One region of the Streptomyces sp. NPDC007084 genome, then DNA from elsewhere that is predicted to be linked to it. Evidence: riboswitches for the same ligand, from Rfam matches in the RefSeq annotation. Region 1 holds a riboswitch; each other region holds the start of a gene.
What was found. Region 1 has a riboswitch for cyclic di-AMP ahead of AB0912_RS07100 (NlpC/P60 family protein). Riboswitches for the same ligand answer to the same signal wherever they lie in the genome.
Positions count from the first base shown of each region.

Region 2: linked by a shared signal. The riboswitch ahead of AB0912_RS15250 (transglycosylase family protein) and the one ahead of AB0912_RS07100 (NlpC/P60 family protein) in region 1 are both predicted to bind cyclic di-AMP.
Region 3: linked by a shared signal. The riboswitch ahead of AB0912_RS31680 (NlpC/P60 family protein) and the one ahead of AB0912_RS07100 (NlpC/P60 family protein) in region 1 are both predicted to bind cyclic di-AMP.
Region 4: linked by a shared signal. The riboswitch ahead of AB0912_RS00070 (M23 family metallopeptidase) and the one ahead of AB0912_RS07100 (NlpC/P60 family protein) in region 1 are both predicted to bind cyclic di-AMP.

Region 1 covers NZ_JBEYFY010000005.1:151,099-156,660, forward strand. Annotated here, with positions in the region: gene AB0912_RS07090 (PadR family transcriptional regulator) at 1-60, opposite strand, end outside; gene AB0912_RS07095 (hypothetical protein) at 229-546, shown strand; gene AB0912_RS07100 (NlpC/P60 family protein) at 743-2,281, opposite strand; cyclic di-AMP (ydaO/yuaA leader) riboswitch at 2,290-2,461, opposite strand; gene AB0912_RS07105 (hypothetical protein) at 2,916-3,152, shown strand; gene AB0912_RS07110 (alpha/beta fold hydrolase) at 3,264-4,010, opposite strand; gene AB0912_RS07115 (hypothetical protein) at 4,226-4,399, opposite strand; gene AB0912_RS07120 (beta-glucanase) at 4,544-5,284, opposite strand; gene AB0912_RS07125 (MarR family transcriptional regulator) at 5,385-5,562, opposite strand, start outside.
Region 2 covers NZ_JBEYFY010000015.1:32,345-37,906, reverse strand. Annotated here, with positions in the region: gene AB0912_RS15260 (septum formation initiator family protein) at 1-81, opposite strand, end outside; gene eno (phosphopyruvate hydratase) at 313-1,599, opposite strand; gene AB0912_RS15250 (transglycosylase family protein) at 1,991-2,701, opposite strand; cyclic di-AMP (ydaO/yuaA leader) riboswitch at 2,706-2,896, opposite strand; gene AB0912_RS15245 (transglycosylase family protein) at 3,080-4,111, opposite strand; gene AB0912_RS15240 (cytochrome P450) at 4,349-5,562, opposite strand, start outside.
Region 3 covers NZ_JBEYFY010000067.1:7,191-12,752, reverse strand. Annotated here, with positions in the region: gene AB0912_RS31695 (NlpC/P60 family protein) at 1-927, opposite strand, end outside; gene AB0912_RS31690 (hypothetical protein) at 1,418-1,771, shown strand; gene AB0912_RS31685 (tellurite resistance/C4-dicarboxylate transporter family protein) at 1,749-2,807, opposite strand; gene AB0912_RS31680 (NlpC/P60 family protein) at 2,973-4,169, opposite strand; cyclic di-AMP (ydaO/yuaA leader) riboswitch at 4,177-4,348, opposite strand; gene pcrA (DNA helicase PcrA) at 4,911-5,562, shown strand, end outside.
Region 4 covers NZ_JBEYFY010000001.1:20,840-26,401, reverse strand. Annotated here, with positions in the region: gene AB0912_RS00075 (PP2C family protein-serine/threonine phosphatase) at 164-1,228, shown strand; cyclic di-AMP (ydaO/yuaA leader) riboswitch at 1,553-1,711, shown strand; gene AB0912_RS00070 (M23 family metallopeptidase) at 1,723-2,763, shown strand; gene AB0912_RS00065 (aldo/keto reductase) at 2,938-3,882, shown strand; gene AB0912_RS00060 (PrsW family intramembrane metalloprotease) at 4,220-5,562, opposite strand, start outside.

The DNA.
Region 1 (5,562 bases):
GAGCTTGTCGATGACGCCGAGCACGAGGAAGGAGGCGGTGGTCAACCGTGCGTCTGCCATGGGACCGACCGTATCGCCACCGGATCACCGCGTGGCACGCCCGTCGTCAGGCCGTTCCGGGCTCCCGACGCGAAGAAGCGGCGGGTGACCGTCACAATGCGGGGTATACGGGCGATCACACAGCCGACCGCACTTCAGGCCCGCGGGGCACGCACGCTAGGAGTTCCTGTGACCACCTACGTCATCACCGTTCCCGGGACGTTCGTCCACGGCGTCTCGGACGCCTCCCGCGCAGATGTCGAACGCAGGCTGCGCCCACAGGATCCGCAGAACACGGAGCTGGGCGAGACCGAGGAGCTGAGCCTGCTGACCGTCGACGAGAACCACACCTTCTCGGTGCGGCTGGAGGTCGAGGCCGCGGACCGGCGCGCCGCCGAGGAGGAGGCCGTACGGCTCGTCTCCGGCGCGCTGCGCGACAGCGGCATCTCCGAGGACGACGCCCCGCTGGGGCCGGCCGCGGTCACGGGGATCGACAGCGAGTTCTGAGCCGCCGGGAGCCCGGGAGAGCACCGGAGCGGTCGGTCACGGCGTATCCGTGGCCGACCGCTCGGGTGCTCAGAGCCGGGCCTCGGGGCGGCGCCTCAGAGCCGGGTCTCGGGGCGGCGCCTCAGAGCCGGGTCTCGGGGCCGCTGCGAGGGCCGGTCCCCGGGGGCCGGACCTCGCAGCGGTGACAGGCCGGTTCTCAGACCGGGCGTACGGCGGTGTGGATCGTCGCCTGCCCGGCGGGGTGGACGGGCTCCTCCGTGATCCGCCCTCCCGGCCTGGGCGCGTGGACCATCAGGCCGTCGCCGACGTAGAGGCCCACGTGGCTGTGGTCCTCGTGGAAGAAGAGCAGGTCGCCGGGCTGGACCGCGTCCAGCGGTACGGCCGGTCCGATCCGTGCCTGGTCGCCCGCCGTCCGGGGCAGCAGCACACCGGCGCTCCGCCAGGCGGCCTGGGTGAGCCCGGAGGGGTCGAACGAGCCGGGTCCGGAGGCACCCCACACGCACGGCCTGCCGACCTGGGCGCGGGCGAAGGCGACGGCCTCGGCGGCCCGTGTGTCGTACCCGGTGACCGGCGGGGCCATGACGGCGGCGATGCTTCCGGTGTCGAACCCGGCGTTCGGATCGGCGGACCAGGGGGCGCCGGGGGCGGGCTGCTCGACGGGCGCCGGCCACACCGTGCGCCCGGTGTCGTCGGCGGCCTGGGCCACCGGGGCGGGCGAGGCCGACCAGGCGTCCGGCAGCGGCTGATAGGCGACGGCCCCGACCGGGTCCGGCACGCGTGTCGCGGGCTGGTTCCCGGCTCCCGTGGGCTGCCACGGGGCACTTTCCATCGGCTGATACGCGGCTGCCGCGACCGGCAGGGACAGGTGCTCCGTCGTCGGGTACGTGCCCGGCCCGGCCGGCGCCGACAGGTACTCCGCCGCCGGGTACGTGAGCGACGGGAGGGCGGTTTCGCCGAACGGCTGCTCCACGGGCGGGTATGCGGCCGGTGTCGACGCGTCCAGCTCGGTCCGCCGCGCGGTGTGCCGGGCCAGCATCTCCTGCGCGGCGGCCAGTTTGCGGCGGGCGCGGTCCTTGCGGAAGCGCGGGGAGGAGGTCTCGGGAGGGAGCGCCGGTCCTGGCACCGCCGGGAGGGAGCCGGTGGCCGCGGAACCCGTGGCCGCGGAGCCGATGGCCGCGGAGCCCGTGGCCGCGGAGCGCTGGTCGGGGATCGCGGGGGTGGGCCAGGTCGTCGGCTCGGACACCGGGCCCGCGGTCAGTTCGAGAACGGGGCGTGCCGTCAGCTCCGCGACGGGAGCCGCGGCCGGGCCCGCCGTCAGCTCCCGTCCGGCCGCGGCGGTCGACTCGGCGGCGGGGAGGGCGCCTTGGGAAAGCTGCTGGGCGGCGGGAAGTTCCGCGGAGCGCTCCCCCGCCCGGCGCGTGGCCTCTCGTCCGCGGTCCGGGCGCCGGTCGGCCGGGAGGACCGCCGCGACGGTGGGCCCGAGCCGGGAACGCGCCCCGTCGAACCACTGCCGCATCAGATCGTCCTGGGCCGGATCGACGGCTCGGCGCTCCTCCACGGCCGGCGGCCTGCCGGTGAGCCGTCGGGCCACGGCACGCCGGTCGCCCTGGCGGGAGAGGCTCGCGAGAGCGCGGGTCGCGTTGAAGTTGCCGGTGTCGTCCTCGGCCCGGTCGTAGAGGGAGGCGAGCCGTCGGCGGACTTCTTCGCCACTGGGCTGGGTGCGTTCCGGCGCCATGAAGGTGGCACTCCTTCCGTCGTCCGCCTACCGGGTTAGCTGTCGGGTTCGGGCGGACGGTTCCGGAAGGTATGCCCTACGACCTGTGCCCCGTAAGGCAGTTGGCCGATTCACCCCAGGTTCGGTGGGTCCCCGGCTCCGGCTGCACGAGGGCAGGGCCGGACTCGGCGGAGGCCGCACCGCCCGGCGAGTTCGCCGGAGGGAGTCGGGCGGCCTGGTCGTCAACTTAGCCAAGTTGTGAGCCCCATGTGAAGATCCACGTCCCAGATGTCCGATACATTTTCGTGACCTTCATCGCATCGGCGCCGTTGTGCGACGACGGAAGCACACGCCGTACGCGAATCGGCTTACGGGGCAGTCCCGTTCGGCGCGGAAGTCCTCCGCGAGGAGGTCTCCGTACAGCCGGGTCCGCACCTCGCTCGGGGCTTGCGGCCGCTCGCGCGCGGACGTTCGGCGGCGGCGAACGGAACTGACGGCCCCTGACGGCTCGTTCGACATCGGCGAACCGTCGATGCTCGCGCCGTGACCGGTTCTGGCCGAACCGGCCGGATGACCACCGTGGGCGCCTCACGGCCCTAACGTCGAGACACGGAAGGCCCGCGGACGGCCCTGAGAGCGAGTCGAGGATTCCCCCGTGCACGATGCACCGATCTATGCCCAACTGATCTCCGAACGCGGTGACATACCGACCCTCGTGCGGAGCGAAGCCCGGCGGCTGCAGCGCGACTTCGAGTGGATCCTCAGCTGGGATCCGTCCACGGGCGGCCCGCTCCCCGGAAGCGCCGCACGCCCCGGCACCCGTGCACGCGGGACGACCGGCTCACGCCGTCCCTTCTCCCCCGACCCCGCGGACCGGCTCGACTCCGCGTAGGAACGGTGGTCGAACAGACGCATGGGGTCGGAGGTCGAGCAGACGCCTCGGAACGGTGGTCGAACAGCGTCGATGGCCGGGCAGCCGTGGCCCGGCGCGTGCGGGCCCGCCTCAGAGGACGCCGGGTTCGCCGTTCGGTCCCTCGGCGGGCAGCGCCTCGACCGGGCCGTCGGCGCCGGACAGCAGAGCGGCGACCGCCGAACCGGTCACCTCGTGCCAGGTCCGCGCGCGCCGCAGCATCGCATGGTCACCGCCCGCGACCCGCACCGCAGTCGCCGAGGAGCCTTCCCGCGCGGCCCGGCGCACCAGCGCGAAGGAGGCCGCCGGCTCGGTGATCCGGTCCTGGTCGCCGTGCAGTACGATCACCCGCTTGTCCCGCAGCTGGGCCACCGGCTCGCCGGCCGGGCACCAGGGCGCGAGGGCCACCACGGCCCGGACCTGCGGCGCCGCGGCGGCGCGCAGCGCGGCACGGCCGCCCATCGAGTGGCCGACGAGCACCACCGGCACCTCCCCGACCAGGTTGGTGAGTTCGGCGAGGGCCCGGCGCACGTCGGCGACCGGATCGGTCGCGGCGCCGTTCCAGCCCCGTACGCGGTAGCGGACCTCGCCCACGAAGACGTCCCGGTCGGGCACGGCGCGCAGCACGGCGCGCACGAAGGGCCGCATGCGCAGGCGGGAGACGTGCCAGGGACGCGACGGGGCCAGGCTGTCCGCGCGTCCGCCGTGCAGGACGAGCACCGCGGCCCGCGTCGGGCCCTTGGCCCCGCCGGCTGGCCGGTGCGGCACCAGCGCTGTGAGCGGCCTGGCCGCTCCGGGCCGCTGCCCCTCGCGGTCGGACATCCGCGCCGAGCCTCGCATGACACCTCTTCACCGTCGAAAACCATCAAAGCGCCGTCGACGCCCACCACCCTGGGCCGCCAGCAATCCTTGCCGCCGCCCCCCTCGGTATCCGTAGCCGACACGGCAGCGGCTTGGTGACACCTCCGAGCCTAGGATCCCGGTCGCCAAGTGTGGTGCCCAGGCGGCCAGTTGACCTGTCGGCTGTGGGGACGCCATGACCGGTGCGCGGTGTATCACTCGGCGCCCCCGGGACGCGTACCGTGGCCGCCGCGCCACTCCTGGTAGAGCCGCCACAGCCGCTCGGCGCGCGGGCAGCGGCCCGACTCGCGCCGGCACGTGCGGCAGTCGCCCACGTGGCCGATGTAGGCGGCCTCGGGGGTCTCTCGACCCGGTTGTGGATTCGTCATGGCCCTCGGCACCGGTCGGTGCGACGCGCCCGTACGCGACGTCGCTTCTGATGCCGTACTTCCGTGCCGGGGCACGCGGCGGATGCGGCCGGGGCGGGGTTTTCGCGGCGCGGTCGGCGAGGCCGCGCGCTCCGCCGGGCCGGTTCAGTCGAGCACGCCGGCGTCCTCCGCGAGGCTGTCCGGGTCGTCGTGGCTGCCGGGTCTGCGGACGAGCAGGCCTTCCACCGCGAAGTCCATCTCGGAGACGTCGGGGGCGGGCGGCGGGTGGTAACGCCCGGCGCACACCGACAGGTTGACGATGAGATACGCCTCCCAGTGCCGGCCGACCCCGCGCCGGTCGGCGAAGGCGCGGACGCCGTTGACCCACCACACGACGCGGTGGGCGCCGAACTCGACGACGAGGTCCACCCAGGCGCCGGGCCGGACCGTCCCGTCCCGGTAGTAGTGGTGCGCGCCGCGGACGTGGTTGGAGAGTTCGAGCAGGTCGGGGTTGTCGGGGTGGTACTCGAAGACGTCGATCTCCTGGCCGCCGTCCCGCCAGGTCCAGATGGCCGGCCAGGCGCCGAGGGCGGTGGGCAGTCTGACCCGCGCCTCCAGTACGTCCCCCGTGCGGACCATGAACGCGTCCTCGCTGCCCTCGGTGGTGAGCAGCCCCGCGTCCCAGGCGCCGTCGGACCGGCGGGTGGCGCGGAAGACGCCCGTACGGCTGTAGGCGGGGTCGGCCACCAGGTGGTCGAGCTTGTCGTCGCCCGGGTTGACCGGGCCGCCGTCGGGATAGGCCCACGAACGGCCCGCGATCCACTGGCGAGTTGAGGCGAAATCCGCGGTGAAGACGACATCGGACACGCGGGGCTCCTCGGCGACGGCGTTCACGTTCCTGCTCACGTGCCGCCCAGGTTCTCGCCCCAGCCCCCTGCCCCGCACTCCGTTCGCGGGGACCTGCCGGGGAAACAACCCGTGGGGGTGAACCGGAGGACGGGGCGCGTCAGGGGCGCGGCCAGGGGCGTCCGCCGATGCGCTCGATGTCGGTGTTGAAGCGCCTCAGGTAGGAGGCGAAGGCGGCGATGTCCGACTCCGACCAGTCGGCCATCACCTGGTCCAGGGCGCTGATGAGCCCCTGCCGTTCCTGGTCCAGGAGGCGTGCACCCTCGTCAGTGATACGG
Region 2 (5,562 bases), on a different contig from region 1:
GTAGACCCGGGCCGCCGTCTGCTCGCCGAGCAGTCTGAGCCTGGTCGAGGTGGAGAACCGGTCCCGGTCCTTCACGGCCATGAGTCCCGCCTCCCCAGTACCCGGCCCGCCGTGTGCGGGGCCGTCACGTGCGTACGTCCCCGCACACGGTACGGGACCGAGTACGGGGACGTACGGACGACGCTGCCCAAGCGGGCGGGCGGCTGGTGCCCAGCCCGCGAGGCGGCTCCGCCCATGGAGCGGATCAGCCCGCGAGGCGGCTCAGCCGATGAACCGGATCAGCCCGCGAGGCGGCTCAGCTCGTGGAGCGGATCAGCCCTTGAAGCGGGGGAACGCGCTGCGGCCGGCGTAGACCGCGGCGTCGTCGAGGATCTCCTCGATGCGCAGGAGCTGGTTGTACTTGGCGACGCGGTCCGAGCGGGCCGGGGCGCCGGTCTTGATCTGACCGCAGTTCACCGCGACCGCGAGGTCGGCGATGGTGACGTCCTCGGTCTCGCCGGAGCGGTGGGACATCATGCACTTGAAGCCGTTGCGCTGGGCCAGCTCGACGGCGTCCAGGGTCTCGGTCAGCGAGCCGATCTGGTTGACCTTGACGAGCAGGGCGTTGGCGGAGCCCTCCTCGATGCCGCGGGCCAGGCGCTCCGGGTTGGTGACGAAGAGGTCGTCGCCGACGATCTGGACCTTGTCGCCCAGCTTGTCGGTGATGACCTTCCAGCCGGCCCAGTCGTCCTCGTACAGCGGGTCCTCGATGGAGACGAGCGGGTACGCGGAGACCAGCTCCTCGTAGTACTCGGTCATCTCGGCGGCCGAGCGGGACTTGCCCTCGAACTCGTACTTGCCGTCCTTGTAGAACTCGGACGCGGCGACGTCGAGCGCGAGCGCGATCTGCTCGCCGGGGATGTAGCCGGCCTGCTTGATGGCCTCGACGATGAGGTCGAGGGCGGCGCGGTTGGACTCCAGGTTCGGGGCGAAGCCGCCCTCGTCGCCGAGGCCGGTGGACAGGCCCTTGGTCTTCAGCACCTTCTTGAGGGTGTGGTAGACCTCGGCGCCCCAGCGCAGCGCCTCGGAGAAGGACTCCGCGCCGATCGGGGCGATCATGAACTCCTGGATGTCGACGTTGGAGTCCGCGTGCGACCCGCCGTTGAGGATGTTCATCATCGGAACGGGCAACAGGTGCGCGTTCGGGCCGCCCAGGTAGCGGAACAGCGGCAGGTCCGAGGCCTCGGAGGCGGCGTGCGCGACGGCGAGCGAGACGCCGAGGATGGCGTTGGCGCCGAGCGAGCCCTTGTTGTCGGTGGCGTCCAGGTCGAACATGGCCTGGTCGATCAGGCGCTGCTCGGTGGCGTCGTAGCCGACCAGCTCCGGGCCGATCTGCTCGATGACGGCGAGGACGGCCTTCTCGACACCCTTGCCCTGGTAACGGTTGGGGTCACCGTCGCGCAGCTCGATGGCTTCGAAGGCACCGGTGGAGGCGCCGGACGGAACGGCGGCACGACCCGTGCTGCCGTCGTCGAGGCCGACCTCGACCTCGACCGTGGGGTTGCCTCGGGAGTCCAGGATTTCCCGGGCTACGACGACGTCGATGGACGGCACGAGCATCTCCTTCTGGGATGTGACGCGAATACGCAGGGCTTGGCTAGTCCTGCGGGACGAGCCTAACCGGCCCGGGGGGATCGGCCAGCCGATCGACCACCCCTTGGGCAGAACTCGGGGTAAATATTGTTCCCGATCGGAACAAAAACGAAATGAAAAACCCCGCTCCGGCGCGTACGGGGGAACACGCGCCGGAGCGGGGAGCCCGGAGCCGCCGGGCCGGGACGTGCCCGCCGTCCGCCGAGGGCGGGCACGTCCGGCCGGAGCGGCCTCGATCGGTGGCGGTCCGGGGTGCGGCCCCCGTCGGCCGGAGTACCGGGGTACGGCCCGGGCCGGCGAAGGCCCGGAGTACCGGGGTACGGCCTCGGCCGGCGAAGGGCCGGGGGTGCCGCCTGGATCAGCGCAGGTGGAGCTGCTGGCCCGGGAAGATGAAGTCGGCGTCGTCGATGATGTCGTGGTTCAGCTTGAACAGCTTCTGCCAGCCGCCCTTGACGTGGTGCTTCTGGGCGATCGAGCTGAGGGTGTCACCCTTGACGACCTTGTACTCGCCGTCGCCCTTCTTGACCTTCTTGCCGGTCGGGGTGGTGACGGTCTTCTTGGCGGCCGGGCGCTCCTGCGAACGGGAGGCGGGCTGCTCGGTGGTCCGGGTGCTGTGCGACGCGCTCGGCGCCGAGGAGCCGGAGGAGGCCGAGGGCTCCGAGGGGGCCGCCGGGGCGGAGTCGCCGCCGCTGTACGCGGCGCCGGACAGGCCGGTGCCGCAGGTCGGCCAGGCGCCCTTGCCCTGCGCGGCGAGGACCTTCTCGCCGACGGCGATCTGCTGCGACTTGGAGGCCTGGTCGGCGGTGGGGGCGTAGGCGGTGCCGCCGTACGCGGCCCAGGTGGAGGACGAGAACTGCAGGCCGCCATAGTAGCCGTTGCCGGTGTTGATCGACCAGTTGCCGCCGGACTCGCACTGGGCGACGGCGTCCCATTCGGAGCCGGTCGCGGCGGAGGCGCTGCCCGCGGCCATCAGCGGGGCGGCGATGGCGACACCGGTGACTCCGGCGAGCGTGGCGACACGGGTGGCCTTGTTCGGGCGGCGGTGCTTGCCCTTGCTGGAAAACAGCATCGAGTGATCCCCTCACCGACGCCTGCGAGGTGAGCTGTCGGGTTCGGGCCGGTTGAGTTGCCCGGCCGCACGGTCACGGTCCCTTGCGGAACCGCGGCGCGCGGCTTTACCCCAAGCCGTCCCCGGGTGTCTCTCAACTCCCGTTCGCGGCGCTTACCTTGGGTCCCCCGCTCCTGCCTACGGCGCTTGACGCGACGACTGTTCCCGTACGGCCGCTGGCAGGATTCGGCGTTGCGACCGTCGGGGCCCGCTGTGGCGAGCGATCACGACCGTAAGCAGTGGGCCGCCTGATTTTCAAAGACGATCAGGGCTTCTGAGACTCATGTCTCACTCGCGCCAAACCGGACATTCACGAGCGAACCATGACGTGAACTCCCGCTACTTTTCGACCGTTTCGCCATCAAGAGCAAGGCTCTGACCGGGCAGGATGACGTCCGGATCGGCGCCCACGGTCTCCTCGTTCGCGGCGTACAGCCCGGTCCATCCGTCCTCGAGGTCAAGGGCGTCGGCGATCGCCCACAGGCTGTCGCCGGCGCGCACGACGTAGGTGCCGTCGGCGGCCTCGCGGGAGCCGTCCGAGCCGCGCGAGGCGTGGCGCCCGGAGGCGCTGTCGGGCCGGCTGTCGCCGACGGCGTCGGCCGCGTCCTCGTCGGCGCTGCCGCCGCGATGCCGTCCGGGGGTGGCGGACGTCTCGTCGGAGGGCTCCGAAGAGGTGCCGCTCCGGCCGGACTTGCCCGACTTGCCCGACTCGTCATCGTCGGCCTTGGGCGTGCCGGAAGCATCCGGATCGTCCGCTTCGTCCGTACCCGCCGAGGGGTCGGACTTGGTGGTGTTACCGGTCGCCTTCGGGGAGGCGGTGTCGCTCGAACCGGACGAGTCCGACGACCCGGATGATTCCGACGAGTCCGTGGAGGTGCCGGCGGACGCCCCGGTGGACGGGGAGGCGCCGGGCGAGGTGGACAGGCCGGAGGTGCCGGCGGTGTCGTCGTCCGACGCGGCGTCACCCATGCCCGTGTCGACGTCGACCCCGGCCGAGTCCTTGCTGAGCCCGGAGAGCGGTCCGCAGGTCGGCCACGCCTTGAGTCCCTGCCCGTCGAGCACCTTCTCGGCGACGGCTATCTGCTGCGAGCGGCTGGCCTGGTCGGGGCTCGGCGCGTATTCGAGGCCGCCGTACGTCTCCCAGTTGTCCTGGGTGAGCTGGAGGCCGCCGTAGTAGCCGTTGCCGTTGTCGGCGCTCCAGGCGCCGCCGCTCTCGCACTCGGCGACCCGGTCCCAGGTGGTCCCGTCGGCCGCGCTCGCGCTCGTCGCCCCGAGGAGCGGGATCGCGATGGCCGACCCGGTCACGCCTGCGGCGACGATGAGGGCCGGGGCCTGACGGGGGCGCCGGTGACGGCCGTTCCCGGAGAGCATGCGGAAGCCTTTCGCGTGACAACGGGGTGACTACGGCACCTACGGCGAAGTGATGAGCGCCGGGGCCGCGTTGATGGGTGAAGGTAGCCGGACTCGAACGCTTGTCACAAGTCGATGCAGCGCAGATCACGTGAAGATCACAGTTATGACGGCGTGTCAGTTGACGTCGCCCGCCGGACCGCTCGGCCGAACGCCCTTCCCGCGCCCGCGCACCCCTCTGCGGCACCGCCGCCCCGGCTACCCGGATGAACCGGTTCCGGACTGTCCGACCGGGGTGAACTCGACCGGAAGCGTGCGCAATCCGCGCATAATGAGCCCGCCGCGCCAGCGCAAATCGGCCGAATCTCCAGCGAGTTGGAGGTCGGGAAGGCGGGTGAGGAGGGTGGCGAGCGCGGTCTGCCCCTCCAGCCGGGCGAGCGGCGCGCCCAGGCAATAGTGGATGCCGTGGCCGTAGCCGAGGTGCTGATTGTCACGCCGGGACAGATCGAGGACGTCCGGCCGCTCGAAGCGCTCGGGATCGCGGTCGGCTGCGGCGAGCACGACGAGCACCGGGTCACCGGCCGCGATGTCCTGCCCGCCGATCCGCACGTCCTCGGTCGCGAACCGCCAGGTGGCCAGCTCCACCGGCCCGTCGTAGCGCAGGAGTTCCTCCACCCCCGTCTCCAGCAGTCCGCTCTCCCCGGCCGCCAGGGAGGCCTGGAGGCGGGCCCGCTGCTCCGGGTGGGTCAGCAGCGCGTACAGCCCGTTCCCGATCAGGTTGACCGTGGTCTCGAAGCCGGCGAACAGCAGGATGAAGGCCATCGCGGCGGCCTCGTTCTCGGTGAGGTGCTCGCCGTGGTCGGAGGCGCGGATGAGCCCGGAGATGAGGTCCTCCCCGGGTGCGGGCTCGGCGGGCAGCGCCTGGCGCTTGCGGTGGATCAGCTCGGCGAGATAGCCGCGCATCTTCTTCACCGACCGGGCCACCCCGCCGCGCGGGCCGCCGCCGTGCCGGATCATCATCCCCGCCCAGTCCCGGAAGTCGTCCTGGTCCTCCCGGGGGACGCCGAGCATGTCGCAGATGGCGTAGATGGGGAGCGGGAACGCGAACTCGTGGATGAGGTCCGCCGACCCCTTCTCCGCGAACCGGTCGATGAGGTCGTCCGTCAACTCCTGCACCCGCGCGGAGAATTCGGCCACGCGCCTGGGGGTGAACGCCTTGCTGACGAGCCGGCGCAGCCGGGTGTGGTCCGGTGGGTCGATGTTCAGCAGATGCGTCATCAGCTCGGCCTTGCGCTCCCCCGGGATACCGGTCTTGCCCTTGGCGTGCGCGGGCTCGTCGTGATGCGCGGGGTTCTTGGAGAGCCGCTGGTCGGCGAGGGTCTGCCGGGCGTCGGCGTACCGGGTGACGAGCCAGGCCTCGACCCCGCTGGGCAGCCGCGTGCGGTGCACCGGCGCGTGTTCCCTGAGCCAGG
Region 3 (5,562 bases), on a different contig from region 1:
GCCCGCGTTGATCTGGGCGTAGGTGGTGCGGGGGAGGGAGACGCCGGCGGAGCGGTACGCGGCCTGGGTGAGGCCGGAGCAGTCGAAGGCGTTGGGGCCGGTCGCGCCCCACACGTAGGGGCTGCCGAGCTTGGAGTAGGCGAAGGAAACGGCCGCCGCCGCACGGGAGTTGGGCGCCGTGCTCGTGGCCGAGGCACCCGAGGCACCCGTCGCGCCGGGCTTGGCGGTGGCGGTGGTCGGGGCGAGTTCGCGGGCCGAAGAACGCGTGGCGTGCCGCTGGTCACCGGCGGCGCCCTGCTCCGCGTACCGCGTGCGCTCCTGGGGGGTGAGGCGCTTGAGCAGGGTGCGGGCCGCGTCGAGTTTCCCGTTGATGGTCTTCTTCTGCCGCTTCAGCTCGGTCTGCCGCGCCTTGAGCGTGGCCAGTTCGGCATCGGCGGCGCCGCGCAACTGCTCGATCTCCCGGAGCTGTCTGCGTACTCCGGCGACGGCCGCCGACTGCCGGGTGCCGACCCGCTCCGCGAACGCGGCGCCGTCCAGATACGCGTCGGGGTCGTCGGAGAGGGCGAGTTGTACGGCGGGGTCGATGCCGCCGCTGCGGTACTGGGCCGCCGCCATCGAACCCAGGGCGTCGCGGGCGGAGTTGAGCCGGTCCTCCTTGCGGGCCGCCTCGTCGCGCAGGGTCCGCAGGTGCTTCTCGGCCGTCTCGGCCTTCTCCTTGGCGCCGTTGTACTTCTCGGCGGCGACCTCCGCCTCCTTGTACAGCGTGTCGACCTTGGCCTTCACCTGTGCCGGGGAGAGCTGGGGCTCGGCGTGGCCGACGCCGTCGAAGGCGGTCGCCGTCGCCGCGCCCGCGAGGGCGATGGTGACCGCTGTGCGGGCCGTGCTGCCGCCGATCGAGCGCTGCTTGGTCCTGCGGTGCGCTGCCACGAGGGCCCACATCCTTCCGTACGACCGCCCCTTGGCGGGCCGGTCAAGCGGTGACATGTCCGGCGGCGGCTCACACAGGGGGAGCGTGCCGCCGCCGGACCTTCTCGGCGGTGGTGCCCGGCCGGCCGCCCCTGACCCGGGCGGTGTGGTGGGACGCCGGTCACCTGGGGGAGGACGCTAAACCTGGGGACACGGCGCCGGTGACTCCATGTCCGTAACTGTCGCCATTGGACCGCCCGCCGACCGAACCCGACCGTTCTCCCGTCCCGCCCCCGACGGCTTCACCCGGCACCCTGACCGATGCGCCCAATCCCGGCCGGGGGGAGGGGCGCGAGTGCTATGACCGGCGTTCCGTGACCGGAGGGGCGGGGGAGGGCGGCCCGGGGGAAAGGCCTACCGGGGGCCGAGGAAAGGGGGGCCCGAGGGAGGGGCCGGGGAAGGGTGGCCCGGTGGGAGGGCGCCGCGGGACCTCGGATTAGGCTCCGGCCCCATGGACGTACTCATCCATCTCTTCGTCGGCCTGCACATCATCGGCATCGCCGCGCTCCTCGGCGGCTTCCTGACCCAGATGAAGGCGATGGCCCGCGGCACCGCCCGCTTCGTCCCCGCGATGCTGCACGGCGCCCTGACCATGCTGGTCACCGGCGTGGCCCTGGTCGGCCTCAACCAGGCCGACGACAACACGGTCAACACCGTGAAGATCGGCGTGAAGCTGGCCCTGCTGATCGTGATCCTGGGCCTGGTCTACGTCCAGCGCGACGAAGAGAAGATCAACAAGAACATCTTCGCCACGGTGGGTCTCCTCACCACCGCCAACATCTTCATCGCGGTCCTCTGGACCTGAGCCGACCGGACCTGAGCCGACCGGACCCGGGCCGGGTGGACCCGAGCCGAGCCGACCGGGCCGTCGCGCGGGCGTCCACGATCGCGGCGGCGGCGACCACCAGCCAGGTCGCCACCGCGATCCACAGCAGTACCTGGCCTGTCGTGTGGAGGCCGGGGGCGGTGTCCAGAGCGGTGGCGGTCATCAGGGTCGCCACCGCCGTCATGCCCATCGGGAAAACCGTCGCCCAACGGCGTACGTCGTAGTGCGGGCGCGGCCACACCGCCTCCGCCACGAACAGCACGCAGTACCAGGCGAGGTCGAGCGCGAGCAGTACGCCGGTCGCGACGCGCAGGACGCCCTGGTCGTCGCTGTTCCACAGGTACGGGTTCACCTCGTGCGCGGCCACCAGCTTCGAGCCGGCCAGCGCCGAGATCGCCAGCGCGCCCCCGGCCACCCACTGGTCACCGGCGCCGCGCGCCACCTGCCATAGATCGAAGTGCGCGAAAGCCACCCCGTAGAGCACGATCCCCAGCCAGAACAGCACCAGCGCCGCATGCGTCAGCCACTCGCACCCGAGGGCCGTCGCGATCGTCGAGCCCAGCACCGCGAGCCCCTGAGTGGCCACGCACATCAGGAACACCCCGCCCGGCATGTGCCCCCGGCGCAGATTGCGGGCGACGGCCACCAGCAGGAACGGCCAGAGCAGCGCGGCCAGCGCGAGCAGCGCCTCGGCGAGACCCTGCCACCCGAGGAGCGACAGCCGCGTACCGAGCACCGTCGTCGCCGCGACCGCCGTCAGGCCGGGTGGCGTCCCCGCCTCCCGGCGCCACCGTTCCCGGTCCCGCACCAGCCGCAGGACGAAGTCCGCCGCCAGCGCCAGCCAGGCGATCACCGCCAGGACCAGCGCGATCCGGGAGACCGTCTCATGACCAATCAGGTGCAGGCCGATCGAGATGATGCCGGTGGCCATGACGGCGGCCCCGGCGGCGGGCGGGCGCCGCGCCCACCACGCGGGGAGCGAAGGGCGATCGGGCGTAACCGGCATTTCGGGCATGCGCCCGATGCTAGGGACCACGGGACCGCTTGGCGGCGGGCCACGCGCGCGTGACCCTTATTTGGCCTCCACGCGCGCGTGACGCCGATTTGGCCTACACGCGCGCGTGGAGGCCAAACAAGAGGTAGAGGCCGAACAAGAGGGGGTGGCGGGGCGGTGGGGTGGCTAGGCGGGGCGTACCACGCTGTGGATCGCCGACGTCCCGTCGTAGTAGATCGACTCCTCGCGGACGTACGCCCCCGGCTTCGGCGCATGGATCATCATGCCGTTGCCGATGTAGAGCCCGACATGGCTGATGTCGCCGTAGAAGAAGACCAGGTCACCGGGTTTCGCGTCGGCCAGGGAGACCGTCGTGCCGGCGTTCACCTGGTCGTAGGTGACGCGCGGGAGGGAGACGCCGGCGGCCTTCCAGGCGGCCTGGGTCAGCCCCGAGCAGTCGTACGAGCCGGGCCCGGTCGCGCCCCACACGTACGGCTTGCCGATCTGTGCGCGGGCGAAGGCGACCGCCTTGCCGGCCTTCGTCGCGTACGAGGGGTCCGTGGCCGTCGAACCGGAGCCGCCGGTGCCCGACGAGCCGGAAGAGCCGGAGGAGCCCGACGTGGACGTCCCCGACCCCTCGCCCGCCTCGGCCTTCTCCTTCGCCGCCTTCTCCGCCGCCGCCTGCTCCCGCGCCAGCTCGGCAGCCTTCGCGGCGGCCTTCTCCCGCTTCTTCTTCTCGATCGCCGCCAGCCGCGCCTTCTCCTCGGCGGTCAGCTTCGACAGCAGATCGCGCGCCGCGCCGAGCTTGCGCTGCACCGCCGCCTTGGACGACTTGAGCGCGTTCTGCGAGGTGGTCAGCGACTGAAGGCTCTCGCTCGCCTCCGCCCGCTTCCTGGCGGTCGCCGCCTGCTCCGTCACGTAGTCGTCCACCGCCGCCTTCTGGCGGTTCGTGAGACGGCTCATCAACTGCGTCTGGTCGAAGTAGTCCTGCGGGTCGTCGGCGAGCAGCAGCGTCGCGGTGCCCGGCGTGGACGCCCCGGTGCGGTACTGCGCGGCGGCGAACGTCCCCAGCTCCGCACGCGCGGAGTTGAGCTTCTCGGTGCGCGCTGCGACGTCGTCCAGGAGGCTGTCGACCCGCTTGCGCTGCTTGGCGGTCTTCTCCCGGGTGGCGTTGTACTTGTCGGTGGCCGTCTCGGCCTGGTGGTAGAGGTCGTCGACCTTCTTCTGGACCTCTTCGAGGCTGGGCCTCGGCTCGGCCGGGGGCGCGGCGTTCGCCGTCTGGGAGAGCAGGGCCACGGAGGTGAGGGCCGCTGTCGCGAGCGCCGGGGTCCGTATGCCTGCCACGCGCGTACCCGAAGGACGCGGCTTGCGGTGCGACGCCAAGAGAGGCGACTCCTTCCGTCATCCGCCTACCGGGTTAGCTGTCGGGTTCGGGCGGGTGGTTCCGGAAGGTTTGCCCTACGGTCCTGGCGCCACAGGGCGGTTGGACCGATTCACCCCAGATCGGTGGGTCCCCGGCTCCGGCCGCCCGCTGGGCGGTCCGAACTCGGCGGAGGCCGCTCGGCCCGGCGTCGTTCGCCGGTCGCGGTCGGGCGGCCTTCGAGCACGCTAGCCAACTCGTGTGGCCCGTGTGAAGGTTGGAGTGCGATATGCCCGATACATTTTCGTGACCTTGGCCATGCGGGCGGCGCGGGGGCGCCGGGGATGCGTGGTGTGCGCCACTTTGCGGGGGTGTCCGAGGGCTGCTTCCTTGTTGCCGCCGAGCTGCTTGTGAGCGGCCTCACGGGTGGGTCCGTCGCGCCCTCCGGTGAGGCCGCTCGCCCGCCTGACGCTCGCCGGACGCCCGCCTGACGGCCCTCGGGGCGCCCGCAGGACGCCCGTCCTACAGCCCTCGTGGCGCCCGTCCGACGGCCCTCGTGGCGCCCGTCCGACGGCCCTCGTGGCGCCCGCCGGACGGCCCCGGGAGCCCGCCGGCCCGGCCCCGACCTGCGCGTACGGTCACTCGCGGCCACCGACCCGTCACCGCCCGGTCACGGACCGGTCGCCGCCGGGTGCCCCGGGATCGGGGCGGGATTCTCGGGGTGGCGGCGGGGTGTCAGTGGCTCGGCCTAGACTCGGAGAGCGATGAGCAGCCTCTTTGACGACAGCTTCCTGGCGGACCTCAAGCCCTCCGCGGCCCACGAGGACGAGCACCCGCCGCCGCCCGAGGACGAGCACGCGCCGGAGCCGGTCGCGGACGACCTGTTCGGCGGCCGGTTCGACGTGCCGCCGAGCCGGGACGCGTACTACCGCGACGGCGCCCCCCGCCCCGCCGTGGACCCGGCGGCCCTCCTGGAGGGGCTGAACGAGAACCAGCGCGCGGCCGTGGTCCACTCCGGCTCCCCGCTGCTCATCGTGGCCGGCGCGGGCTCCGGCAAGACCCGCGTGCTCACCCACCGCATCGCCCACCTGCTCGGCGAGCGGCATGTCCACCCCGGCCAGATCCTCGCGATCACCTTCACGAACAAGGCCGCGGGCGAGATGAAGGAGCGCGTAGAGCAGCTCGTGGGCCCGAGGGCCAACGCGATGTGGGTGATGACGTTCCACAGCGCCTGCGTCCGCATCCTGCGCCGCGAGAGCAAGAAGCTCGGCTTCACCTCGTCCTTCTCGATCTACGACGCCGCCGACTCCAAGCGGCTCATGGCGCTCGTCTGCCGCGATCTGGACCTCGACCCGAAGCGGTTCCCGCCGAAGTCGTTCAGCGCCAAGGTCTCGAACCTGAAGAACGAGCTGATCG
Region 4 (5,562 bases), on a different contig from region 1:
CTGCGGGTCTGCTGGACGGGTGGGTCAGCCAGGAGGTGAGGAGCGGGCCGGAGAACTCGACGACCGGGCCGACCGCCCGTCCCCCGGTGATCCGCGGGCGACGCGCGCATCCGCCCCCTCGGGCGACTCCGGGCACGGTCCGGCGGGCAGCCGCCCGGGCCGTATCTCCGTCGTGCGCGCGCTCGTCCGGGTGCTGCCCGTCCTGCTGGTCATCGCCGGGACCTGCTACGACTACTTCACCCCGGCCGGTTTCCCCGCCGCCCCCCTCTTCACCGCCGCCACACTGATCGCCGCACCCCTGTACTCGCTGCGCGGCACCGTCCTCACCGGCGTCGCCGCCGTCGGCGCGCTGCTCTTCGCGCACCTGCGGCTCGGCGTCGCCCTGCGCAGCGACGCGGTCACCGAGGTCGTCACCGTCGCCACCGCGGCCGCCCTCGCCGTCGTCGTCAACGTCCTCGTGCGGCGCAGCGACCAGCAGCTCGCCTCCGTCCGGGAGATCGCCGAGCTGGCGCAGCGGGCCGTGCTGCCCGAACCGCAGGCGCGCATCGACGGTCTCGACGTGGCCGCGCGCTACGAGGCGGCCCAGGCGGACGCGTTCATCGGCGGGGACCTGTACGCCGTGCAGGACACCCCGTACGGCGTGCGGCTGGTCGTCGGAGACGTGCGCGGCAAGGGGATGACGGCGGTCGCCGCCGTCGCCGTGGTCATCGGCGCGTTCCGCGAGGCGGCGGAGCAGGAGAGCACCCTGGAGGCGGTCGCGCAGCGGCTGGAGCGGGCGCTGAAGCGCGAGGGCGCCCGGCGCGCCAACCTCGACGCCGTCGAGGGGTTCACCACCGCCGTGCTCGTGGAGATCCCGCACGACGAGGAGGTCGTCCGCGTCGTCAACCGCGGGCATCCGCCGCCCCTGCTGCTGCACCCCGACGGCACGCTCCTCCCGCTCGCCGGCGGGCCCGCCGCGCTGCCGCTCGGGATGAGCGACCTGGCCGTCACCGCCGACCGGGCGGTCCCGGCCCGCTTCCCGCGCGGGGCGACCCTGCTGCTGCACACCGACGGCCTGTCCGAGGCCCGCAACGCGCGCGGCGAGTTCTACGACCCGGCCGCGCGGCTCGCCGGCCGGATCTTCGCGGGCCCCGAGGCGCTGCTGAACGCCCTCGCCGACGACGTCCGCCGGCACACGGGCGGCGCCCTCACCGACGACATGGCGCTGCTCGCCGTACGGCGCGGCTGACGGGCCCCTACGGCGCGGCTGACGGGCACGTACGGCGCGGCTGACAGGCACGGACGAGTCCGCCCGTCGGGCACGTACGGGTCCGTCCGGCCGTTGTCACGAGGGGTGACCGAACCGTGCCCCTCCGCATAACAACTGACATACCGTCAGACCTGTGTGCTCCGGTGCGGCGCGGTCAACTCGCCCGTCTTTCACCGCCCCTGACCCCAAAGTCCTGGCCAAAAACCGTTAACGATCACTCAGAACAGCTTGGAAAGAGGTAGCCGGGTCTATTAACGTTCGATAACGCAGCGCGGTCGTCCCAGCCGTCACAAGAGACGGCTCCGTGCGCACGCGCCGAATCCCGCAAGGGAACCGGGGAACCACCAACTTGGGGTGAATCGAGCGGATCTCCGCCGTGGAGACACGGTGGGTATACGCGCGTAGGAGACCTTCCTGCTCCGAACCCGTCAGCTAACCCGGTAGGCGAGAAGGAAGGAAAGGAGTGCGCCCACGTGGCGTCCAACCGGCCTGCCCAGCCAACCTCGTTCGCACCGGATGACCCCCAGTCCTTCGGCTTCGCCTACGGCAAGGACGAGGGCCCCTGGGAGGAGTGGAACCCCACCGAGGATTCCGTCCGCCCGGTCCGTGGCCGGCACCGCGTGGGAAAGCAGCGCGGCGGAGGACTCGCCCGCAGCTCCACGGTCCTCGGCGTCGGAGTCATCGCCGCCGTCGGCGCCGGTGGCATGGCCACGGCCGCGCCCGGCAAGGCGCCCGTCTCCATCTCACTGCCCGACCTCTCCTCGGTCACCCACTCCGCCAAAGCGCTGATCAGCGACGGCGCGGACGCGGCACCCGAGGGTTCCACGACACCGCTCACCGGCGCCGGACTGACCACCGAGGACGCCGCCCAGGGCAGCACGGACGCCGGTGAGGCACTGCGCGCCCGCATCATGCAGCAGGCCGAGTCGCAGCAGAACCAGGTCGACAGCGCCGCCCAGAAGGCGGCCGAGGCCGCCGCCGCGAAGCAGGCCGTCGCCCTCGCCACCAAGCAGCAGGACGCCGCGAAGGCCAAGGCCGCCGCCGCGAAGGAGAAGGCGGAGGAGGAGGCCAAGGCGAAGGCCGAGGCCGAGCGGCTCGCCGAGCTGGCCAAGAGCTACACGCTGCCGACCTCCTCGTACACCCTGACCTCGCGCTTCGGCGAGGCCGGTGCCCTGTGGTCCTCCGGCTACCACACGGGTCTCGACTTCGCCGCGCCCACCGGCACGCTGATCAAGGCGATCCACAGCGCCACCGTCACCGAGGCGGGCTGGGCCGGCGCGTACGGCTACCGCACGATCCTCACCCTGGACGACGGCACCGAACTCTGGTTCTGCCACCAGTCGTCGATCAGCGTCACCGCCGGCCAGAAGGTCGCCACCGGTGACGTGATCGGGCGGGTGGGCGCGACCGGCAACGTGACCGGGCCGCACCTGCACCTGGAGGTCCACCCCGGCGGCGCCGCCACCGGCGTCGACCCGATGGCCTGGCTCCAGAGCAAGGGGCTCAATCCCTGATCCCCGGGGGCCTCGCCGGCTCTGACCTCCAGGGTTCCTGGATAGCCCGATAGCCCGATAGCCCGATCGCCGGATAGCCGGATAGCAGCCCCTGGTCCCCGGCGTGCCCGGATACGAGGGGCGTGCGGGGCGCGGGTGGAATACCGGCATCCCGTGCGGGCGTTGGACCCGGGCATGACTTCTCTTCGCAAGCTCGGCTCATCCGACCTCGAGGTCTTCCCGCTCTCCCTCGGCGGCAACGTCTTCGGCTGGACGGCGGACGAGACCCAGTCCTTCGCCGTGCTCGACGCCTACACGGCGGCCGGCGGCAACTTCCTCGACACCGCCGACGCGTACTCGGCGTGGGTCGACGGCAACGAGGGCGGCGAGTCCGAGACCATCATCGGCAAGTGGCTCAAGGCCCGCGGCAACCGCGCGGACGTCGTCATCGCGACGAAGGTCAGCCAGCACCCCGCCTACCCCGGCCTCTCCGGCGCCAACATCAAGGCCGCCGCCGACGCCTCGCTGCGCCGCCTCGGCACCGACCACATCGACCTCTACTACACGCACTACGACAAGACCGAGGTGCCGGTCGAGGAGATCATCGGGGCCCTGGACGAGCTGGTGAAGGCCGGCAAGGTGCGGCACATCGCCGCCTCCAACATCTCCCCGGAGCGGCTCCAGGAGTCCCTGGAGTTCTCCGACCGCGAGGGCCTCGCCCGCTACGTCGCCCTCCAGCCGCACTACAACCTGGTCGCGCGCGACACCTACGAGGGCCCCCTGCGCGAGGTCGCCTCCCGCGCGGGCCTCGCCGCGGTGCCCTACTACGCGCTGGCCTCCGGCTTCCTCACCGGCAAGTACCGTCCGGGTACGACCGTCGACTCGGCCCGCGCCGCGGGCGCCTCCAAGCACCTGGAGACGGAGCGCGGGCAGCGGGTCCTCACCGCGCTGGACGAGATCGCCGAGGCGCACAACACCGCCGTACCGACCGTGGCCCTCGCCTGGCTCGCCGCCCAGCCGACCGTCGCCGCGCCGATCGCCTCCGCCCGCACGGTGGAGCAGCTCCCGGCCCTGCTGGGCGTCGCGGACCTGTCCCTGACGGACGCCGAGCTGTCCCGGCTGACCGAGGCGTCGGCGTAACGCCCGGCATAGCACCTGGCACACCGCCCGGCATGACGTCCGGCACGACGTCAGGCACACCGCCCGGCGCAACACCTGGGTGAGCCGAACCGAAGTCAGCCCAGCCAAGCCCCCGCCCTGCCCCGCCTCGCCCGTCACGGGTGCGGGGATCTAGGGCGTGTCGTTTGGATCATGTGGCGGGTCGCGGGGCAGGGCACGCACATCTGCGGCGTTGTCGTCGGTTGCCGACGCTCCGCGTCGTCGCCCTCCTCCGCCTTGCAGCTGCACGCACCCTGCCCCGCTCGGCCCAGCCGACAAGGCGCCGCACTCCGGCGCCACCTGATCCAAACGACACGCCCTAGGTGCGGTACGGGTGCGCGTCGTACGTCGGGTACGGATTCGGGTCGTACGCCGCGTACGGGGACGGGTGCGGATGCGGGAACGGCACCGGTGGCTGGTGGTACGGCTGTCCCGGCGGGGCGGCGTAGCCGTAGCCGTGCGCCGGCCAGGGCGGTGGCGCGGGTAGCGGGGCGGTCATGGCCGCCGCGTAGGCGAGGGACGGGCGGGCGACCTCCCGGCGGCGCCACAGCTCGTGCAGCAGCTCCCGCTCCCGTACGACGAAGTCGGCGCCCGCGCGGCCCCGCCGCCCCCGGTGCCGCAGGAACGCCAGCGAGGTCGCGTACGCCTCGTACTCGGCGACCGCGCGGGCCGCAGCCTTCCCCCAGCGCTGCCCGGCGTAGTCCCGCGCGAGCCGCCGGGCCCGCATCGAGCCGAGGACGTAGGGCTCGGCGGTGCCCAGCCAGCCGGCCGCGCTGTAGGCGGGCAGTTCGGTGCGGACGGTGCGCAGCTCGCGCTGCCGGGTCCAGACGACCAGCCAGGTCAGCAGCCCGAACGCGGGCACCATGAAGGCCGCGTAGACCGCGAAGAAGCCGTACTCCCCGAAGTCCGAGGAGCTGTTCCACACCGAGTGCATCCCCATCGCGAGCAGCAGTCCGGCGAGCGGGAACAGGGTGCGGCGCACGTGCTGGCGCTCGGCGGACAGGGCCGCGGCGCCGAAGCCGATGCCGGTCAGCACGGTGAACAGGGGGTGCGCGAAGGGTGACATCACCACGCGGACGAAGAAGGTCGCGGCGGTCACCGAGGTCAGACCGCTGCCGCCGCTGAGCCGGTCGGTGCCGAAGGCGGTGCCGAGGTAGAGGATGTTCTCGGTGAACGCGAAGCCGGTGGCGGTGATTCCGGCGATGACGACGCCGTCCACGATCCCGGTGAAGTCCCGTCTGCGGAAGAGGAACACCAGCAGGACGGCCGCCGCCTTCGCCGACTCCTCGACGACGGGCGCTATGACGGTCGCGCCGAGCGTGTCGGCGCTGGAGGGGTCCGCGGTCGCGGTGGCTATCCACCGGGTGGCGAAGCTGTTGGCGACGATCGCTATGAGCGCCGCCGCGCAGGCGCCCCAGGCGAAGGCGAACACCAGGTTGCGCCAGGGGCCCGGCTCGACCCGGTCCAGCCACCGGAAGGCGGCTGTCAGCAGCGGCACCGGGAACACGGCGAGGCCGAGCCCCACCAAAAAGCCCTCGGTGCCGGTCTGCTGCCGGACGAGCGCCAGGATGACGAGGCCGGACAGCGCGAGCAGGGTGGTCAGTGCTCCGTACCGCACCCAGCGCCGCTGCCACCAGTGCGGATGGCGCAGCGCATGCCCGG